DNA from 2 places in the Sphingomonas sp. Ell38C01 genome. Region 1 is predicted to be linked to the other one. Evidence: predicted binding sites of a transcription regulator. Region 1 holds the regulator's gene; the other holds the start of a gene.

Region 1 (7,638 bases):
CGATCTTCAACCTGATGGGCCCGCTGGCAAACCCGGCCGGCGTCACCCGCCAGTTGATCGGCATCGCCCGCCCCGACTACGCGCCCGTCTATGCCGGCGCACTCGACCAGCTCGGCACCGAGGCGGCGCTCGTCGTCTCGGGTGAAGAGGGCCTCGACGAGGTTTCTGGCGCGGGGCCGACGATCGCGGTGTCGATCGGCGCGGTCGCGCTGCCTGACCGTATCGCGCCCGAGGACGCGGGCCTGATGCGCCATCCGATTGCCGCGATCCACGGCGGCGATCCCGAACACAACGCCGCCGCGCTCCAGCGGTTGCTCACGGGCGAGCGCGGCGCGTACCGCGATGCGGTCCTGCTCAATGCCGCCGCTGCCTTCGTCCTCGCCGGCACCGACGCGACGCTCGCCGACGGCGCCGCCCGCGCCGCGCGCACGATCGACGCCGGCGCCGCCGCCGATCTGCTCGCCCGCTGGATCGCCTATCCATGACCAACATCCTCGACCGCATCCTCGAAACCAAGCGCGCCGAAGTCGCCGCCCGCCGCTCGACCATCCCCGTCTCCGACCTGGAAGCGCGGATCGCCGAAGTCGGCGCGCCCCGCGGCTTCCGCGCCGCGCTCGATGCGAAGGCTGCGACCGGGCACGCGCTGATCGCGGAGATCAAGAAGGCCAGCCCCTCCAAGGGCGTGATCCGAGAGGATTTCGATCCCCCCGCGCACGCCCGCGCCTATGAAGCCGGCGGTGCGGCCTGTCTCTCGGTGCTCACCGACGAGCGCTGGTTCCAGGGCGCGGATGCGTACCTGCTGGCCGCGCGCGAAGCCTGCGCGCTCCCGGTGATCCGCAAGGACTTCATGGTCAGCCCGTGGCAGGTGATGGAATCGCGCAGCCTCGGCGCCGACGCGATCCTCGTCATCATGGCCGCACTCGACGACGCGCGCGCCGCCGAGATCGAGTCCGCCGCGATCGATTGCGGCATGGACGTGCTCGTCGAGGTCCATGACGAGGACGAGTTCGAACGCGCGCTGAAGCTCAAGTCGCGGCTGATCGGCGTCAACAACCGCGACCTGCGCGATTTCTCGGTCGATTTCCAGCGGACCTACGATCTCGTCGGCAAGGCCCCCGAAGGCTGCACCTTCGTGGCAGAGAGCGGGCTCAACACCCGCACCGATCTCGACGCGATGGCGGCGCACGGCATCCGCTGCTTCCTCGTCGGCGAGGCGCTGATGCGCCAGGCTGACGTCGAGGCGGCGACGCGCGCGCTCGTCGGATGACGCGCCTCACGCATCTCGACGCGGCCGGCGCCGCGCACATGGTCGACGTCGCGAACAAGTCCGTCACCGCGCGTGAGGCCACCGCGACCGGTCGGATCGTCATGTCCCCCGAGGCAGCGCGCGCGATCCGCGACGGCGCGGTGGCGAAGGGCGACGTCCTCGCGGTCGCGCGCGTCGCCGGAATCATGGCGGCCAAGCGCACCGCGGACATCATCCCGCTGTGCCATCCCCTGCCGCTCACCCGCGTCGCGATCGACCTGGCACTCGCCGACGATGGCATCACCGCGACCGCGACCGTCGCGACCGACGGGAAGACCGGCGTCGAGATGGAAGCGCTCACCGCCACCACCGCCGCACTGCTGACGATCTACGACATGGCGAAAGCGCTCGACAATCGCATGACGATCGAGGGCATCCGCGTCGTCGCCAAGCGCGGCGGCCGGTCGGGCGACTGGCAGGCGTGAGCACGCCGCTGCTTCCCGTGGACGAAGCGCAGCGCCGGCTCATTGGCTCGGCCCACGCGGTCGACGTCGAACACGTCGCCCCGATCGACGCGATCGGGCGCTGGGCCGCCGGGCCGGTCCGCGCGACGCGGACCCAGCCCGCCGCCGACCTGTCCGCAATGGACGGCTATGCGATCCGCTTCGCTGACATGCCGGGGCCATGGCACGTCGTGGGCGAAAGCGCCGCCGGTCGACCGTTCGCCGGCATCGCAGCGGCTGGCGAGGCCGTCCGCATCTTCACCGGGGCCGCGATGCCTGCGGGCACCGACACGGTGATGATCCAGGAGGAAGTCGAGCGCGACGCCGACCACGTCGCACTGGTCGGCGAAGGGCCGCTCGCGCACGGCCGCAACACCCGCCGCCGCGGACTGGACTTCCTCGCGGAAGATACCCTCGTCGAGGCCGGGCAGCGCCTCACCCCCGCCCGCCTCGCACTGGTCGCCACCGGCGGGGCGACGGCGATCGCGGTGCATCGCAGGGTCCGCGTCGCGATCGTCGCGACCGGGGACGAACTCGTCGACCCGTCCATCGCCGCAAGCGGCGTCCAGCTTCCCGAATCGAACCGGTTGCTGCTCCGCGCGCTGCTCGCCGACCTGCCGGTCGAGATCGTCGATCTCGGCATTCTGCCCGATCGGCTCGACACTCTCACCCGCGCCTTCGTCGAGGTCGATGCCGATCTGCTCGTCACCACCGGCGGCGCGTCGGTCGGCGATCACGATCTCGTCCGTCCTGCGCTCGAGGCGGCGGGCGGCGTCATCGATTTCTGGCGGATCGCGCTGCGGCCCGGCAAGCCGATGCTCGCGGGGCGGCGCGGGGCGATGCAGGTCCTGGGGCTGCCCGGCAATCCGGTGTCGGCCTTCGTGACGGCGCTGCTGTTCGTGAAGCCCGTCGTCGCCGCACTCGCCGGTGCGCGCGAAGCGCTGCCCCGCCCGCGTCTGGTGTCGCTCGGCGAAGACCTGCCCGCGAATGGCCCGCGCACCGACTACATGCGCGCGCAGCTACGGGACGGCAAAGTGTTCGTCGCGGCGATCCAAGACAGTTCGATGCTCGCCACGCTCGCCCGTGCGAACTGCCTCGTCATCCGCGCGCCGCACGCCCCTGCGGCGATGGCGGGCGAATCGGCGGAAATCCTCGACATCGCTTGACGACAACCATTGTGTTCCGTAAAGGTTCGCCGTCTGTTCGCCAGCGGAGGACCGCGATGCTTACCAAGAAACAGCATGAGCTGATCTGCTTCATCAACGACTCGCTGACCGAAAGCGGCGTTTCGCCCTCGTTCGAGGAGATGAAGGACGCGCTCGACCTCAAGTCAAAATCCGGGGTCCATCGCCTTATCAGCGCGCTCGAGGAGCGCGGCTTCCTCCGCCGCCTGCCCAATCGCGCGCGGGCGCTCGAAGTGCTCAAGATGCCCGAGCGCGTCGAGGCGAAAAAGCCCGAGGCGAAGCGGGGCGGCAACGTGAAGCCCGCCCCCGAACCCGCCAACGACGTGATCGAGATCCCGCTCCACGGCCGCATCGCGGCGGGTGTCCCGATCGAGGCGTTCGAGGGATCGTCGATGCTCGCGGTGCCCGCGGCGCTGCTCGGGTCTGGCGAGCATTATGCGCTGGAAGTGTCGGGCGATTCGATGGTCGAGGCGGGAATTCTCGACGGTGACTACGCGCTGATCCGGCGGCAGGAGGTTGCACGCGACGGCGAGATCGTGGTCGCGCTGATTGAAGACAGCGAGGCGACGCTCAAATATTTCCGTCGCGAGGGTGCGATGGTCCGGCTCGATCCCGCGAACCGCGCCTATGATCCGCAGCGCTATGCCCCCGCGCAGGTCCGCGTCCAGGGTAAGCTTTCGGGAATCCTGCGCCGCTACGATTGAGCGCCTGTGCCCAAGGGTGATCGTCGCCGGGCACGCGCGTCGTCGCGATGTGCCCGGTCGCGAATGTCGTGGCGATCCCGCCCGTCCGGGCCAGCACCGGGCGATCGAGCCTCAGCCAGCGCGGCTTGCAAGCATAGGGCAGCCGGCGTTCGCTGACGACGACATCCGCGCTCGCGCACGCCGCGATCAGCTCCGCGGCCGGGACGAGATAGAGGCTGCGGGTCGCGAGGATGCGCCAGCGCCGTCCGGCCACCGTTCGAGTCGCGAGGCACAGGTCGCGGCTGCACCGCGCGTTCCCCTGCTCCGACAGTAACAGCGGTTCGCCGTCGACCCCGCCGTTCACCGCGAGAACGTCGCGCATATAGTCGCCCGCCCGGTCGCGGAGCAGCGCCACCGATCCTCCCGCGGTCCGCACTGCGACATGACGCCCGTCGCCGGTCACGAGCAGGTCGGGCGCGGGGGTCGCCAGCACCCAGACCGCGCCGATCGCGACCGGCACCGCGCCCAGCCGCCGCCAGCGTGTCCGCCACAGCGCGATCCACAGTCCGCCCGCCAGCATCGCCGCGAACGCGCCCGCCGGCATCGCGGGCAGCGCGGTCACCGATCCCGGCGCCGCGGCGACGCTCCGAGCGATCCACAGCAGCAGCGACAGCGCCTTGCCCGCCATCCACCACAGCGGTGCGCCCAGTCCGCCGATATCCAGCAGCAACGCGATCGCCTCCAGCGGCATCACGACGAAGGTCGTCAGCGGGATCGCGACGATATTGGCGAGCGCGCCATAGACCCCCGCCTTGTGGAAATGAAACACCGCGATCGGCATCAGCGCCAGCTCGACGACCACCCCGGTCACTAGCAGCGACGCGAGCCCCCGGGCTGCGCGTTCCAGCCACCCCGCCCCGTCCGCCGCGAACCACGCCCGCACCCGCGGATGCTCGTGCAGCGCCACGATCGCGGTCACCGCGGCGAAGGACAGCTGGAAGCTCGCCCCCATCACGCTCTCCGGCCAAGCCACGATCACCACCAGCGCGCCGACTGCGACCAGCCGCAGCGTCACCGCCTCGCGCCCCGCCGCCAGTGCGGCGAGCACCATCAGCGCTGCGACGCACGACCGGATCGTCGGGACTTCGCTCCCGGTCAGCAGCGTATAGCCGATCGCTGCGCCCGCGCCCGCACCCGCCGCGACCAGCGGCAGCCGCCAGTGCAGTGCCAGCCACGGGCTCAACGCCAGCAACCGCAACGCCAGCAGCATCGTCATCCCGACAACTGCGGTGATGTGCAGCCCGCTGACCGACAACAGGTGCGCGAGCCCCGCGCGGCGCATCGCCTCGGCATCGGCCTCCGCGATCGCACCCACGTCGCCGGTCGCCAGCGCGGACGCGACCCCGCCCTCGCTGCCGGGCAGTCTCGCATGGATATGCCGCGACAGGCGCTGGCGAACCCCGGGCTGCGACGCCTGACCCGCGATCATCTCGACCGGCGCATGTGCGCGCCCGGTCGCGCCGATCGAGTCGAACCACGCCGCGCGCGAATAGTCGTACGCCCCCGGCACTGCGGCACCGGGCGGCGGCATCAGTCGCGCGCCCAGCCGCAGCGTCATCCCCGGCGCAAGCCCCTCCGGCGCATCGGCCTCCGCGATGTTGACGCGCAGGTGCGGCGGCAGCGCCACCGTGTCGCGCGCCTCCTCCGCGATCACCCGCACCGGCGCAAGCCGCACCCGCACCAATTCGCGCGCCGGCAGCAGGTCGACCCGCTCCACCTTCGCTTCGAACCGCACGATTGCCGGCCGACCCAGGACGGGCCCGGCCAACCGCTCGGCCCGCCACCAGATCGACGCCATCCCGCACGCGACCAGCACCGCCGCGACCGCGACCGCGCGCCCGGCCCGTCCACCACGCCCGATCGCGAGCGCCAGCGCCGCGATCGCAGTCGCCGCCAACATCGCCGCGATCCACTGGTTCCGCACCGGCAACACGAACCACGCCGCGACGCCGGCCCCCAGCATCACCGGCACCCACAGCAGCAGATGGTCCCGCTCAGCCTCCAGCCAGCACTCCAGCGCGTCGCGCACGCGCCGGGCTCCCGCGATTTGAAGCGGCCGGGTGCGCATGCTAGGGGCGTCGGCGGCTGAACCGGCCATCAGATTTTCCAGACTGTCCTCAACTTTGGGAGCATGTGCGCTTGAGCGCAACCACCGATACCGCGACCGTTGCGGGCGAGAGCATCGTCACGCGTTTCGCGCCCTCGCCCACCGGGTTCCTCCACATCGGCGGCGCGCGGACGGCGCTGTTCAACCTGCTGTTCGCACGGGCGCATGGCGGCAAGTTCCTGCTGCGGATCGAGGATACCGATCGCGCGCGCTCCACCCAGCCCGCGATCGACGCGATCCTGTCGTCGATGCGCTGGCTCGGACTCGATTGGGACGGCGAGGAGGTCTATCAGTTCGAACGCGCCGCGCGGCATGCGGAGGTGGCGCACCAGATGGTCGCCGCCGGCCATGCCTATCGCTGCTGGCTGACCCCGGCCGAGATCGACGCGATGCGCGCCGAGGCACAGGCGGCGAAGACGCCGCTCCGCATCCGCTCGCCCTGGCGCGACCGCACCGACGGCCTCGCCGACCAGCCGTTCGTGGTGCGCCTCAAGGCCCCGACCGAGGGCGCAACGACGATCGACGACAAGGTGCAGGGCAGCGTCACCGTCCAGAACGGCGAGCTCGACGACCTCGTCCTGCTCCGCTCGGATGGTACGCCCACCTACATGCTCGCGGTGGTGGTCGATGACCACGACATGGGCGTCACCCACGTCATCCGCGGCGACGACCATCTCAACAATGCGTTCCGCCAGCTGCCGATCTACCGCGCCAATGCGTGGCCCGAGCCGGTCTACGCGCATATCCCGATGATTCACGGTTCGGACGGCGGCAAGCTCTCGAAGCGCCACGGCGCGGTCGGGGTGGAGACCTATCGCGACGAGCTCGGCATCCTGCCCGAGGCGCTCGACAATTATCTCCTCCGCCTCGGCTGGGGGCATGGCGACGACGAGATCATCAGCCGCGAGCAGGCGATAGAATGGTTCGATCTCGCGCATGTCGGCAAGAGCCCGTCGCGGTTCGATTTGAAGAAGCTCGAGAACCTCAACGGTCATTATATTCGCGAGGCGAGCGACGCCCGGCTTGCCGATCTGGTCGCCGAACGTCTCGAATTCGCTCATGACGATACCCGCCGCGACCTGCTGGTCCGCGCGATGCCGTCGCTCAAGCCGCGCGCCGCGAACCTGAACGAACTGGCGGATGGCAGCGCATTCCTGTTCGCCAACCGCCCGCTCGCGATCGACGACGCCGCGGCACCGCTTCTCGCGGGCGAGGCGCCCGCGCTGCTGGCGCAGCTGCACGCCGCTCTTGACGCAGTGCACAACTGGGATACGGAGACGCTCGAAGACGCGGTACGCCGCGTGGCCGAGACGGCGGGTGTCAAGCTCGGCCAGGTCGCGCAGCCGCTCCGCGTCGCACTCACCGGACGCAAGACGTCGCCCGGAATCTTCGACGTCCTCGACCTGCTCGGGCGCGACGAGAGCCTGGCACGGATTGCGGACCACACCGCCTGACCGAGAGGACTGAGACCATGACCGACACCGCAAAATTCGCGATCGCGGGCAAGGAATTCGAATATCCGGTCATGTCCGGCAGCGTCGGCCCCGACGTGGTCGACATCCGCAAGCTGTATGCGCAGACCGACGCGTTCACCTACGATCCCGGCTTCACCTCGACCGCGTCGTGCCAGTCGAACCTGACCTATATCGACGGCGACAAGGGCGTGCTGCTCCACCGCGGCTATCCGATCGGGCAGCTGGCCGAACAGTCGAGCTTCATGGAGGTCGCCTACCTGCTGCTCAACGGCGAGCTGCCGGGCAAGGACGATCTCGACGCCTTCACCGGCACGATCACGCGCCACACGATGCTCCACGAGCAGCTGGCGCAGTTCTTCCGCGGGTTCCGGCGCGATGCG
Region 2 (7,638 bases), 160 kb from region 1:
TCGTCGCGTAGCGCAGCTTGCGCGCCGCTGCGGCGAACATCAGCAGCGGCGCCGCGGTCACCGCGCCCGCCAGCACCAGCAGCGCATCGGTCGAATCCGTCCGCCCGAACGCGCCCTCGCCGGTCGCGCCGGCGAACAGGATGATCGCCAGGCATAGGGGCGCCAGCAGCAACGTCTCCACCGTCAGCCCGCCCAGCGCGTCGATCGCCGCGACCTTGCGGATCAGCCCGTAGACGCCGAAACTCGACGCCAGCGCCAGCGATATCCACAACGCCCCGCCGCCGGACGCCGCCATCACCGCCACGCCCGCCGCCGCGATCGCCACCGCCACCAGCTGCACGCGCCGCACCCGCTCGCCCAGTATTGCCGCGCCCAGCGCGACGTTGACCAGCGGGTTGATGAAATAGCCCAGGCTCGCCTCCAGCACATGCGCGTGCTGGACGGCCCAGATATAGACCAGCCAGTTGATCGCGATCAGCACGGCGCTGCCGAACAGCAGCAACAACGTGCGCCCTCGCGCCGCCTGCGCGATCGCGCGCGTCCGTCGCAGGACCACCACGATCACCAGCAGAAGCAACAGCGACCACACCACCCGGTGCGCCACCACCTGCAGCGCCGGCACGCCGCGCAATAGCCGGAGGTACAGCGGCAGGATGCCCCACAGCGTGTAGGCGCCGACGCCCAGGATCAGGCCGTTTCGCGTCGTGTCGGATGATGCCATGCCCCGCCCTCTCGACGCTGTGGCACCCGACCGCAACCCGTCGGAACCTATTCCGCGATCAAGCGCAGGTTATTGCAAGGCAGCTACTCCGCGAACAGCAGCACCGGCGTCTCCAGCAAGCGTTTCAGCGCCTGGACATAGCTGGCCGCATCCCAGCCATCCACGACGCGGTGGTCGCAACTGATCGACAGGTTCATCAGCTTGGCACGCCGGATGTCGTCGCCCCCCCTGCCATTATCAACGAACACCGGCCGCTCGACGATCCTGTTCGGCCCGATGATCGCCACCTCGGGCCGGTTGATGACCGGCGTCGTCGCGATCCCGCCCAGCGGCCCGAGCGACGTGATGGTGATCGTCCCCCCGCCCATCTCGGACGGCGCCAGCTTGTTCGCGCGCGCCGCCTCGGCCAGCCGGGTGATCTCCGTCGCCAGCTGCCAGACGTTGCGATCCTGCGCGTCGCGGATGACGGGCACCGTCAGCCCAGCGTCGGTCTGCGTCGCCATGCCCAGATGCACCCGGCCCGACCGCGTCACGACGCCCGCCTCGTCGTCATAGCGCGCATTGAGCATCGGAAACTCCGGGAGCGTGCGACAGATCGCGACGATCATCAGCGGCAGCATCGTCAGCTTCGGACGGCTCCCGCGATTGGCGTTCAGGTCGCCGCGCATCGCCTCCAGCGCGGTCACGTCGATCTCGTCGACATAGGTGAAGTGCGGGATGTTGCGCTTCGACGCCGCCATGTTCTCCGCGATGCGCCGCCGCATCCCGATGACCTTCACCGCCTCGTCCTCACGCGCCCGGCTCGCCCCGGGCGCATGATAGCCCTGTCCCGAACCATAGCGCAGATACGCGTCGAGATCGGCATGACGAACCCGGTCGCTGTCCGACTTCACGGTCGCGAGATCGACGCCCAGATCCTTCGCGCGCGCCCGCACGGCGGGGGATGCGAGCACCTTCTCGTCTCCCCTCCCGCTTGCCGGAGGGGCCGAGCGCGAGCTCGCGCTTTCAGCAGGCGGTGCGGGCGGGTTGCTCGAGGACTCACCCCTAGCCCCTTCCGCGAGAGGGAGAGGGAGAGGTGTTTCGGCCACCTCCTCCACCCCGGGATTCTCCGCCTCATACTGCTCCGCCGTCTCTGCCTGCGCAGCACTGGCCGGTGCCGCCTTCAAGTCATGCGGCACGCCCCCAAGCGCGGGCGCTTCCTCCGCGGACACGTCCGCCGCATCCGTCTCGATCACCACCAGCGCGGCGCCGATCGACACCTGGTCGCCCACCTCGCCCGCCAGTTCGACGACCGTGCCCGACACCGGCGACTCCATCTCGACCGTCGCCTTGTCGGTCATCATGTCCGCGATCTGCTGGTCTTCCTCCACCCGGTCGCCGACCGCCACGTGCCACGCGACGATCTCGGCCTCGGAGATGCCCTCGCCGATGTCCGGCAGTTTGAACGTGAAGCGCGCCATCGCCTTAGTCCTTCAGGATTTTCTTGAGGGCCATGCCGATCCGCACCGGTCCCGGGAAATACGCCCATTCCAGGCTGTGCGGATATGGCGTGTCGAACCCCGTCACCCGCTCGATCGGCGCCTCCAGATGGTGGAAGCACCGCTCCTGCACCAGCGCGGACAACTCCGCACCGAACCCGCCGGTCCGTGTCGCCTCGTGGACGATCAGGCACCGCCCGGTCTTCGTCACCGACGCCTCGATCGTCTCGATGTCGAGCGGCACCAGCGTGCGCAGGTCGATCACCTCGGCATCGATCCCCGCATCCGCGACCACCGACAGGCACACATGCACCATCGTTCCGTACGCCAGGATCGTCACCGCCTCGCCCGCGCGGACGACGTTCGCCTTGCCCAGCGGGATCTTGTAATAGCCCGTCGGCACGTCGCCCGCGGGATGCTTCGACCAGTTCTCCGCGGGGCGATCCCAATGGCCGTTGAACGGGCCGTTGTAGATCCGCTTGGGCTCGAAGAAGATCGTCGGATCATTGTCCTCGATCGCGGAGATCAGCAGCCCCTTTGCGTCGTACGGCGTCGACGGAATCACCGTCTTCAGCCCCGACACATGCGTGAAGATCCCCTCCGGCGACTGCGAATGCGTCTGCCCCCCGAAGATCCCGCCGCCGAACGGCGAGCGCACCGTGATCGGCGCGGTGAACTCGCCGTCGGAACGATAGCGCAACCGCGCCGCCTCGCTCACCAGCTGATCGAGCGCAGGATAGATGTAATCCGCGAACTGGATCTCGGGCACGGGACGCAGGCCATAGGCTCCCATCCCCACCGCGACGCCGATGATCCCGCATTCGGTGATCGGCGTGTCGAACACGCGACGCTTGCCGTATTTCGCCTGCAACCCCGCGGTCGCGCGGAACACGCCACCGAAATAGCCGACATCCTCGCCCATCACGATCACGTCCGGATCGCGATCCATCACCACGTCCATCGCGGAGTTGATCGCCTGGATCATGTTCATCCGCGCGGTGTCTGCGGACTCCGCCTCGGTGGTGCCGGTGTCCGGAGTTTCGATCACATCACTCACCACACACACTCCGTCATCCCCGCGCAGGCGGGGATCCATCTCGTGCAGATGCCGCACAGGCTATGGTCGCAAGCGGGATTCCCGCCTCCGTGGGCGGGACGCAACGCCATCACCGATCCCATGGCCGCCCGCTTTCCGTCTCTTCCGCCATCATCTGCGCCTGCTGCTCGCGCAGGTGCCAAGGCATCTCCTCGAACACCCCGTCGAACAGCGTATCGAGCGGCTGGTGGAGGCCATGCCCCAGGATGCCGTTCTTCTCGGCCTCCTTCTGCGCGGCCTTCACCTGTTCGGCCAGCTCGCGGTCCTGCGCGGCGTGGCGCTCCTCGTCCCATTCGCCGATCGCGATCAGGTGATCCTTCAGCCGCCGCACCGGGTCCCCCAGCGGCCACGCGGTCGGCTCGCCCGCGGAGCGATACTGCCCCGGATCGTCCGACGTCGAATGCCCCTCGGCACGATAGGTGAAGTGCTCGATCAGCGTCGGGCCCTGATTGGTCCGCGCACGCTCCGCCGCCCACATCGTCGCGGCATAGACCGCCAGCGCGTCATTCCCGTCGACCCTGAGGCCCGCGATCCCATACCCCACCGCACGCGCCGCGAACGTCGTCGCCTCCGCACCCGCGAACCCGGAAAAGCTCGAAATCGCCCACTGGTTGTTGACCACGTTGAAGATCACCGGTGCGCGGTACACCGTCGCGAAGGTCAGCGCGGAGTGGAAGTCGCCCTCCGCGGTCGACCCTTCCCCGCACCACGTCGCCGCGATCCGCGTATCGCCCTTCGCCGCGCTGGCCATCGCCCAGCCCACCGCCTGCGGATATTGCGTCGTCAGGTTGCCGGAGATCGAGAAGAACCCCGCCTCCTTCACCGAATACATGATCGGCAGCTGCTTGCCCTGCAACCGGTCGCCGCGGTTCGAATAGATCTGGTTCATCATGTCGACCATCGACCAGCCGCGCGCGATCAGCAGCCCCTGCTGGCGATAGGACGGGAAGCACATGTCCTCGTAATCGAGCGCATGCGCCGCCGCGACGGACACCGCCTCCTCGCCGGTGCACTTCATGTAGAAGCTCGTCTTGCCCTGCCGCTGCGCGCGGAACATCCGCTCGTCGAACGCGCGGACCAGCGCCATGCTGCGCAGCATCCGCCGCAGCATATCGGGATCGAGCCGCGGGTCCCACGGCCCCACCGCCTGCCCCGCATCGTCGAGCACGCGCACCAGACCATAGGCCAGGTCGGTGAACGTATCGGCGCGGTCGGCGGTGTCGGGGCGGCGCGTCTCGCCCGCGGGAGGGATCGGCACTTCGGTGAAGTCCACCGTATCGCCCGGGCGGAACTTCGGCTCCGGCACGTGCAGCGACAACGCCGGCAGGTTCGGGGGCGGCAAATTCGGGCGTACGGGATCCGGCATCGGCTCTCCCACGTCTCTCTCCAGTGTCTTGGCGTCGGTTGGAACGCTCGGGTATTCCTTTCGCGCCATTGAAATATAATTTCAAGACCGTTCGTCCGACCGGCACAGCGTTCGAGCCGGATTGACTCGCTGAGAATAAAGAACAAAATAAGAACGATCAGCCGCAACCCGAGTCGTGCCCATCGTGCCCCAGTCGAGCGTCCTCATCACCCTGCGCGAAACGCTCCGCGCCATCGAGGGCGACGGACACCGTCGGCGCGAGGCGCTCCCGTTCGGGATCGACGCACTCGATTCGCGATTGGCCGCCGCCGGTCTCCGGCTCGACGCGCTTCACGAGGTGGCCGCCGCCACCCCCGCAATGGGCGACGACGCCTCGGCCACGTTGTTCGTCGCCGGGGTCGCCGCGCGTGCGTGGGGCCCGGTGCTGTGGGTGGTGCGCCGCCGCGACCTGTTCGCGCCCGGCCTCTACCAGTCCGGTCTCGCCCCCGAACGCGTGATCTATGCCGAAGCCGCCGACGATGCCGAGCTCCTGGCCCTCATGGAAGAGGGGCTGCGCCACCGTGGGCTCGGCGCGGTGATCGGCGAGGCCAAGCGCGTCGCGATGCCCGCCACCCGCCGGCTCCAGCTGGCCGCGGAAGGGGGCCGCACGATCGCGCTGCTGATGAAGCGCCACGCCCGCGACGGCGTCGATCCGCTCGGCGTCCCCTCCGCCGCGCTCACCCGCTGGCGCGTCGCCAGCGCGCCCTCGCGCGCCTTGCGGACCGCCGGCGTCGGCCGCCCCCGCTGGCACCTGTCCTGCGTCCGCCAGCGCGGCGGCGATCCCTTCGAACTCACGGTGGAGGCCAGCGATGAAACGGGTCGCCTCGCTCTACCTGCCCGACTGGTCGATCGACCGCGTCCGGCGGGCAGAGCCGACACTCGCGCCGCCGCCTGAGCGCGCGCCGACGCATGCCGATCTCGCGCTCGGCACCCGCGGCTGGCGTCCCGGCGCCCGCTGGGCCCGTGACGAGGCGACCGCCTATCCCCGCCTCCCCGGCGACGATGGTGGTGCCGTCACCGGCGCACGCGCGCATCCCTTCCGCCCGATGCCGCCCGACGAGGGCGCACGCCTCGTACCGGATGCGCCCGGCACCGTCCGCCGCGCCGTTCGAACCGTCGCGCCTGCGCTTCCCCCGCCTGCGGTCGGGGCGCTCGTCACCGTCCACAAGACGGGCAGCCGCGTCGAGATCGTCGGCGCCTCGCCCGAGGCGCGCGCGCTCGGCATCGTCCCCGGCATGGCGTTGACGCAGGCACGCGCCAGCGTCCCCGCGCTCGTCGTCCGCGACGCCGATCCAGCCGGCGACGCTGCCGACCTCGCCGCGCTCGCCACCCTGCTCGCCCGCCGCTGGAGCCCGATCGTCGCGATCGACGGCACCGACGGCCTGCTGATCGACCTCACCGGCGTCTCCCACCTCCACGGCGGCGAGGCCCGCATGGCGCGCGCGCTCACACGCCTCCTCGCCCGCGCCGGCATAACCGCCCGTATCGCGATCGCCGACACCGCCGGCGCCGCCTGGGCGATCGCGCGGTTCGTGTCCCACGTCCCCGAAACGCAGGCTCGACGCCAACGCACTACCCCGGCGAAGGCCGGGGCCCAGTCGCGCAACAACGGCAAGGACAGGGCTGACCTGAAAACGACGGTCATTGCGACTGGGCCTCGGCCTTCGCCGGGGTGGAGCCCTCGACCGATCACCAACACCCTTCACATCCCCCCCACCCGGAATACCGAAACCCTCGCCCCGCTCCCCACCGCCGCGCTCCGCCTCGATCCGACCGCGATCGACCTCCTCGCACGCCTCGGTGTCGATACGATCGGCGATCTCGCCGCGATGCCCCGCGCGCCGCTGATCCGCCGGTTCGGCACGCAGGTCGCGCTGCGTCTCGACCAGGCGCTCGGCCGCGCGCCCGAACCGCTCGTCCCGGTCATCCCCCCCGAGCGGATCGCGGTCGAGCAGCGCTTCGCCGAGCCCATCGCCACCGCAGAGGCGATCGCGCACTGGCTCGCCCCGCTCGTCGCACGCCTCGCGATCGACCTTGCCAAGGCGGGCCTCGGCGCGCGGATGCTCGCCTTCGTCGCGACGCGCGTCGACGACCACCGGCAGGTTTTGCGCATCGGTCTCGCCCGCGCCACCCGCGATCCGACGCACATGCTGCGCCTCCTCGTGCGCCGGATCGACACGATCGACCCCGGTTTCGGGATCGAGGCGCTCGCGCTCCACGTCCGCCGTTCCGATCCGCTCGACGCGCAACCCTTCGACGACGACCTTGTCGAGCGCACCGCCGATCTCGCGCCGCTGATCGACACGCTCGCCAACCGCGTCGGCACGGCACGGCTCTGGCGCGCCACCCCGGTCGAGAGCGACGTCCCCGAACGCTCCACCGCCACCACCGCCCCGCTCGATCCCCCGGCACGCGACGCCCCCACGCTCCGGCCCGACGACATCCGCCGGCTCGACCGGCGCGGCGCGGACCACCCGTGGCATCCACGCTGGCCGCGCCCGGTCCGCCTGCTCCGCCGTCCCGAGCCGCTCGACCATGTCGTCGCCGAACTGCCCGACCTGCCCCCGCGCCGCTTCACCTGGCGCGGCGATCGCCACGTCGTGGTCCGCGCCGACGGCCCCGAGCGGATCGAGGGCGAATGGTGGAAGCGCGGCAGCGAGCGCCACGCGGTACGCGACTATTTCCAGGTCGAGGACGAGGCGGGCCACCGCTTCTGGCTCTTCCGTCGCGGCGACGGCGTCCGCGCCGAGACGGGCGACCTGGCATGGTTCATCCACGGAAGCTTCGGATGAAGGTATCTCAGTTCGTCCCCTGCAAGGGGAGGTGGCAGGCGAAGCCTGACGGAGGGGTATTCCCCGGTCCGGTCCGGGCGCACCATCGCCACGCGCGATACCCCTCCGTCGCTTCGCGACACCTCCCTTTGCAGGGGAGGATCAAG

What was found. The regulator LexA, encoded in region 1, represses DNA repair genes until DNA is damaged. The targets are predictions, from matches to a motif close to GTTCCNCNCTTGTTCT.
Region 2: the regulator LexA is predicted to act here: its motif matches at 4,801-4,816, upstream of ACV7NO_RS12500 (ImuA family protein).

The regions. Positions count from the first base shown of each region.
Region 1 is NZ_JBUYVA010000001.1:2,488,229-2,495,866, forward strand. Features, by position in the region: gene trpD (anthranilate phosphoribosyltransferase) at 1-485, shown strand, start outside; gene trpC (indole-3-glycerol phosphate synthase TrpC) at 482-1,267, shown strand; gene moaC (cyclic pyranopterin monophosphate synthase MoaC) at 1,264-1,731, shown strand; gene ACV7NO_RS11700 (molybdopterin molybdotransferase MoeA) at 1,728-2,915, shown strand; gene lexA (transcriptional repressor LexA) at 2,972-3,637, shown strand; partial or broken gene ACV7NO_RS11710 (ComEC/Rec2 family competence protein) at 3,648-5,744, opposite strand; gene gltX (glutamate--tRNA ligase) at 5,816-7,237, shown strand; gene ACV7NO_RS11720 (citrate synthase) at 7,255-7,638, shown strand, end outside.
Region 2 is NZ_JBUYVA010000001.1:2,647,100-2,654,737, forward strand. Features, by position in the region: gene rarD (EamA family transporter RarD) at 1-721, opposite strand, end outside; gene ACV7NO_RS12485 (dihydrolipoamide acetyltransferase family protein) at 805-2,181, opposite strand; gene ACV7NO_RS12490 (alpha-ketoacid dehydrogenase subunit beta) at 2,186-3,190, opposite strand; gene ACV7NO_RS12495 (thiamine pyrophosphate-dependent enzyme) at 3,366-4,661, opposite strand; gene ACV7NO_RS12500 (ImuA family protein) at 4,837-5,595, shown strand; gene ACV7NO_RS12505 (Y-family DNA polymerase) at 5,510-7,492, shown strand.